Regions from separate parts of the Pontibacillus salicampi genome, predicted to be linked through region 1. Evidence: riboswitches for the same ligand, from Rfam matches in the RefSeq annotation. Region 1 holds a riboswitch; the other holds the start of a gene.

Evidence for each region. Region 1 has a riboswitch for glycine ahead of gcvT (glycine cleavage system aminomethyltransferase GcvT). Riboswitches for the same ligand answer to the same signal wherever they lie in the genome.
Region 2: another riboswitch for glycine. It lies ahead of ACFFGV_RS07990 (ACT domain-containing protein); the one in region 1 lies ahead of gcvT (glycine cleavage system aminomethyltransferase GcvT).

Annotation. Positions count from the first base shown of each region.
Region 1 is NZ_JBHLTP010000003.1:385,769-389,192, reverse strand. It holds gene gcvPA (aminomethyl-transferring glycine dehydrogenase subunit GcvPA) at 1-770, opposite strand, end outside; gene gcvT (glycine cleavage system aminomethyltransferase GcvT) at 792-1,895, opposite strand; glycine riboswitch at 2,100-2,192, opposite strand; gene ACFFGV_RS03405 (DEAD/DEAH box helicase) at 2,408-3,424, shown strand, end outside.
Region 2 is NZ_JBHLTP010000004.1:259,633-263,056, reverse strand. It holds gene ACFFGV_RS07995 (PFL family protein) at 1-1,189, opposite strand, end outside; gene ACFFGV_RS07990 (ACT domain-containing protein) at 1,201-1,476, opposite strand; glycine riboswitch at 1,628-1,706, opposite strand; gene ACFFGV_RS07985 (metallophosphoesterase) at 1,805-2,596, opposite strand; gene lplA (lipoate--protein ligase) at 2,726-3,424, opposite strand, start outside.

The sequences.
Region 1 (3,424 bases):
GCACCGAAATCTCCTGGTGGTGCAAGATACCCAAGTGACAATGGATTACTAGATACGATAAACATTGTTTTATTCTGGTTGTGAAGCAGGGTCTGTACTTCTTTTAACGGTTCGATTTGTCCGTAGAAATTTGGATACGAGATAACCACACTAGCTGTATCCTCCAGCTCTTGTTCTAATGCAGCTAAATCTGTGAGCCCGTCCTTTTCATCAATTTCAATGACTTGGAGTCCTTGCCCTTTAGCATACGTATGAATAACCTCGATGGACTGTGGATGGGTTGTCTTGGAAACTAGAATTTTCTTACGTTTCGTATGACCCGCACTTAAGGTAACTGCTTCCGCTAGCGCTGTTCCTCCGTCATACATAGAAGAATTTGATACTTCCATTCCTGTAAGCTCTGAAATCATCGTTTGAAATTCAAAGATGGCTTGCAGCTCTCCTTGTGAAATCTCAGGCTGATATGGAGTGTAGGCAGTATAAAACTCTGAACGAGATAGAACATGATTCACGATGGACGGTATGTAATGATCATATACACCCGCCCCTAAAAAAGACACATTTTGCTTCGTATTGCTATTCTTTTCAGCCAAAGCGGCTAACTCATTCCACAATTCTGGTTCACTTGGCGCTTTCTTCAATGGTAGCTGCTGCCTGTATCTTATTTCTTCCGGAATATCTGCAAATAACTCCTCGGTAGAAGTAACACCAATAGACGAAAGCATTGCTTCTTTATCCTGATCTGTCATTGGTAAATATCTGTAGGTCATTCTTCTTATCCCCCTTCGTCATTACGACCGCTTGTATAGCGGTGTAGGCACTACTTTTGCCCGTAATGTCCTCTTTCTAATTTGCACGTTCACCTCTTGCCCTACCTCAGTGTAATGCGTTTCGAGTATAGCTAGACCAACCTTCTTATCCAATGTAGGTGAGTGAGTCCCAGTAGTAACAAACCCAACCTCTTCCTCTTCCACTAATACTGGATATCCATAACGGGGGATACCTTTCTCCAGCATCTCAATACCGACCAATTTCCTTGCTGGACCATGCTCTTTTTGATGCTTTAATACTTCTTTCCCAATAAAATCTGCTGCCTTATTTGTTTTAACTGCAAAGGATAGACCAGCCTCTATCGGGGTTATGTCGGCACTAAGCTCTTGCCCATACAACGCCAAATTAGCTTCAAACCGGAGGGTATCTCGAGCTCCCAGCCCAATTGGCTGTACTCCTTTAGCTTCTCCTGCTTTTAGGATGGATTGCCATAACGGCTGTCCCCCTTGAGGGGATAGGTAGATTTCAAAGCCATCCTCGCCCGTGTAGCCAGTTCTCGATACAATAGCAGGATAATCTATACCTTTAAAATAGACATGCTGCTTAAATCGGAAGAACTTAATTTCAGACAAGTCTTCTTCTGTTAATGTCTGTAAGATGTCTTCTGCTTCAGGGCCTTGTAAAGCCAATTGGACATAATCTTCTGACCGGTCGCCTACCACTACATTCTCTGTAGCGTGCTTTTGAAGCCATGTAAAGTCTTTCTCAGTGTTCGCAGCATTGACGACTAACAGGTACTCATTCTCTTTTAACTTGTACACGAGAAGGTCATCTACTGTTCCTCCATTCTCGTAACACATAATGGTATATTGAGCACGATTTGGGGTTAGTTTCGATACATCATTGGTGAGCATTTTTTGTAAAAACGCTTCGCTGTCAGGTCCAGTAACGAGGATCTCCCCCATGTGGGATACATCAAACAATCCTGCCTTATTACGAGTTGCATGATGCTCTTCCATGATAGAAGTAAACTGAACAGGCATTTCCCAGCCACCAAAATCTACCGTTTTGGCACCTGCCTTCGTAAATTCTGGATACAAGGGTGTTCTTTTTAAATGAGACATATACTACCTCCTGCGATTTGTTCTATCTGTAGTATGACTAGCATCACAATTTTCTGAAAATAATCCATAAAAAAACAGGGAAGCACTAAAAAGTGTCATTCCCTGTCCATGCACCAGAAAGTTTCGCAGTCATACGGAACATTTAAATCGATAACTGTTTTCTTCTTGGGTGGTCTGATTTCTATCAGACGCTCTCCAGAGCTGCGTCCTACAAGAGTCTTTTTGCCTGAGAGATTCGTAATGATAACTTGCTCCTTCGGCGCTGCATCATAGTGCAGTCTCTCCCCTTGTAATCATTCGCAATTATGAAAATGTAAAAAATAGGGCAACCTATTTCATATATACAGTAAAAATGTAAACAATAATTAAAAATTGTGTGAATGTACTGTCATTATATCATAGCAATTTGACGGTGTGTACCTATAAAACAAGGCATGTTTTTTTCCTGATTATGTATGAAGCCCATACCATTCCCGAAAGTAGTAGATTACTTATGACAAGAGGTGAACCCCATGACAAATGAGATACGCTGGAATACCACTCTAGATGAAAAGCTGGAATCAGACCTTCTATCGGATGGTCCTTTCTGTTCTTTTGAATTATTTAAGATGGCTTATGAAACGTCTAAAAAGCTAGCAACGCCTGACTTCAAGGGACTCCACTCGCCTCAATACTTACCTCAAATTGAATTTCTGCCTCACCAAATAAAAAGCGCTCAGACCGTGATTGAACAAATGAACGGCCGAGCTATTCTGGCAGACGAGGTAGGATTAGGAAAGACAATAGAAGCTGGATTAATTTTGAAGGAGTATATGATAAGAGGGCTAGTGAAAAAAGTGCTCATTCTAGCACCAGCTTCCCTAGTAAATCAGTGGGTTGGAGAGATGAATCAGAAATTTTATATACCTGCAGCTGCCCAAAGAAAGACACATATATGGGATTATGAGGTTGTTGTATCTTCCATAGATACAGCAAAACGTGCTCCACATCGGGAGATCATTTTAGATACGGAATATGACATGATTATTATTGATGAAGCTCACAAACTGAAAAATCATAAAACAAAAAACTATGAATTTGTTCAGCAGCTTAAGAAAAAGTATTGTCTGCTATTGACTGCTACACCTGTACAAAATCACTTAGTGGATATCTTTAATCTCGTATCTATACTAAAACCGGGACATCTAGGAAATTACGAAGACTTCACCAAGCAATTTGGAAAAAATAGAAATCAATTATCCAACGATGAACATCTAAAATCCCTCGTCAAAAAAGTTATGATCCGACATCGCAGGGAAGAAACTGGTGTCGATTGGACAAAACGCCACGTAGAAACTATTTCTCTCGAATTTTCAAAAGAAGAACAAGAAGCATATGATTTCCTATCCCGAATTACAAGTGGAGGTTTTGCATTTGCTAACATTACACTACTGAGAGAATTATGCTCAAGTCGCGAAGCATGCTTTCTATCTATTCAGAACATGCTAAAGAATGAGGACATTCACCCTGAACGGGCTGAACAATTAAAA
Region 2 (3,424 bases), on a different contig from region 1:
TCTTATTGATCATGCCGATAGCTGCTTCATCTGCAATGATTCCAGATAGCGTTGCAGCAGTAGCTTTACCGGAAAGAGCAATCATATCAAGGCCAACTGAACAAACACAGGTCATAGCCTCGAGCTTTGGAAGAGTTAAGGATCCATCGTTCACACCTTGTATCATCCCATTATCCTCGCTGACTGGAATAAAGGCTCCGCTCAATCCACCTACGTATGAGCTTGCCATCGCTCCGCCTTTTTTCACTGCATCATTCATTAGCGCAAGAGCAGCAATGGTGCCATGGGTACCTACGCGCTCTAAACCAATTTCCTCTAGTATTTCTGCAACACTATCATTCATAGCATTGGTAGGTGCAAGAGAAAGGTCTAAGATTCCAAACGGAACACTGAGACGATCGGCAACTGTTCTGCCTATTAGTTCTCCAGCTCTTGTTATTTTAAATACCGTCTTTTTAATGATTTGCGACACCTCACCTAAATCTGCTTCAGGGTGGCGTTTCAATGCACTCAATACAACACCGGGTCCACTTACTCCAACATTTAGGACGGCTTCCCCTTCTCCGGTACCGTGGAAGGCTCCTGCCATAAAGGGATTATCCTCTACCGGATTGGAAAAGACAACCAGCTTCGCACAGGCAATACCGTCCTGGTCTCTAGTGCGTTCAGCGGCTTCTTTAATAATGGCCCCCATTTGTTTAACCACGTCCATATTTATTCCTGTCCTAGTAGTAGCAACCGAAACAGAAGCACAGACTCGTTCTGTGACAGATAAAGCTTCTGCAAGGGAGTCCAATAATGTCTGATCTCCTTTGGTAACCCCTTTATGGACAAGTGCGGAGTAGCCTCCTATGAAGTCAACCCCAGTATCTCTAGCTGCCTTATCCAGCGTTTTAGCTACCTCAATGGCTTCTTCTCTCGTCGCGCCACCAAGAATTTCTGCTATTGGTGTTACAGAAATGCGTTTGTTAATAATGGGAACTCCATACTCTTTTTCTACCTGTTCGGCATAGGGCTTCAAATCCTTGGCATAGCTGACGATTTTATCATAAATGCGTTCTTTCATCTTCTCCACATCGCTATCAGCGCAATCTCTGAGATCGATTCCAATAGTAACCGTTCGTATGTCTAGGTTCTCCATCTGTACCATGCGAATGGTTTCAGTAATTTCATTCAGTTCAATATTCATTGCTTATCCTCCTATACACGATGCATTGCCTGGAATACTTCTTCCAGCTGTAAATGGATTTGGACACCCACTTCGTTTCCTATAGTGTCTAAACTTTTTCTAACTCCATCTAAATCCTGTGCTGCCCCAACATCGACTACCATCATCATGGTAAAAAACTCTTCCACAATCGTCTGGCTTATATCCAACACATTAATATTCTTATCTGCTAGTACAGTAGTTACTTTCGCAATGATACCTACTTGATCTTTCCCTATTACACTTACTACTGCTCGACGTCTCTCCATCTTGTTTGTCACCTCGGTCGTGTTATTGTATATCTAATTAAATTTTGCTGGTCTTTTCTTCTAAAGAAAGCCAATTAAAAAAAGATTGGAAGCAGCTCCAATCTCTTATGAATCACTAATGAACACACATAATGCATGAGTTGTTGTGTTCTCTCGCGATTCTGTCCATTTGCCTGAGATTGTGAACCCTTCGGCGCCACTACTAAAGTGGTCTCTCCAGAATGTGCTCCTGCTATAGTGTTACCCACAGCAATCGTAGCCACTATTATTTTAATGTACTAAAGTCATCATACCAACCAAATAGTTGTCGGTCAACGGCTAAACAAGCTTATCTTTTGCCTAATTCATGAATGGTTAGTTCACTTCGGACAAGAAAGCGGATATTCAAATTCGATTGCCCTATCCCTTTGGAAATGTAGAAATGTCCTTTATCGTGAGGATGTTTACCCTGGTATTTACCAGAACGCGCTACACTTCCCATATTTACCAACTTAAAAAAATATGGGATATTTACTTGTTTTCCATGGAGGTGGCCAGCAACAAGCATCGTAAAAGGACGATCCAATTCTGTCATGATTTCAGGATCATGGGTTAAAACGATAACATCTTTTTGTTCAGGGTTAGAGAAGGAAAAGCTTGTTTCCATATCGTGCTGCCCCTCCCCAAAATCATCAATGCCGACTAGAAAGACATCTTCTTTTTCCACCCATTCGTTTTTTAACAACGTAATCTGATGGGAGCGTAACAAATGCTCTAAGTCATCCAACGATTGGAGATAACGGTCATGATTTCCCAGCACAGCATATGTTTCCACGCCAGTGGTTGCAATCATTTCGAGGAAGGAATCAAGCTTCAATAGTTCAGCTTCGTTTTCATCAATAAAATCCCCAGTTAGAAAGATGTAATCTGGCTGTTCGCTTTCAATGACCCCTTTAATAGTGGATAGAGGAACTCGAAGATGCTTCATATGAATATCGCTGATTTGTACAATTTTTTTCGTGACCTTTGTTTCCCAGCCTATACGTTCTACTTTTAACCAGCGCGTTGGAACAATAAATAACAGAAAGAAACTGCCCATTAAAGAGGCTACACCAATAATACTCCATAACAACTGCTTCATGCTTGTTCACCTACTATTTAGATTTCCTTTATAACATAATCTACCAGAAATGAAGGAAGATAGATATCATTGTTTTTGGAAAAAAGTAAAAAGAGCGAGCCTCTTGGTAGGTTCGCTCCTGTAATGGGTTTAATAAATGAGAGACAAGAAGTCTTCACGAGAAATACGTCCAAGATAGTGAGAGATATCTAAATCTTCAATAGCTTCATCAATAGATGCTCGTTCATAACGGGCACCAATGAGTCGGTCCTCAATCTCACTCACATCTCCAACACCAAAGAAATCACCATAAATCTTGGCATTCTCAATGATTCCCTTTTTCACGTCTAGACGAACATCCACCGTACCTCCATCGAATCGATGGGAGTGTTGAATATTTGCTGCAGGAGATTTTCCATAATTCCATTCCCACTGTTGATAGCGTTCGTTTGAAAGTTCATGAATCTTCTTCCAATCGTCCTCAGTCAATGTATATTGTGGTACATCTTCTACTGATTCCACATCAAAAATGTAGCGAAGGATTAATTGTTTGAATTCGTTCATAGACATCGATTCATCCATTAGTTCAGAAACATTAGCTACACGGCTGCGAATAGATTTGATTCCTTTAGAGCGAATTTTTTCGGACTTTACGCGAAGTGCTTGTACAACATTTTCAATTTCTGAATTAAACATTAATGTTCCATGACTGAACATACGGCCTTTGGTAGAGAATTGGGCGTTACCGGATATCTTTCGTCCGTCCTCTAATTGGATATCATTACGACCAGACATTTCAGCCTTAACTCCAAGCTTCTGGAGCGCATCTGTTACAGGCTGTGTGAACTT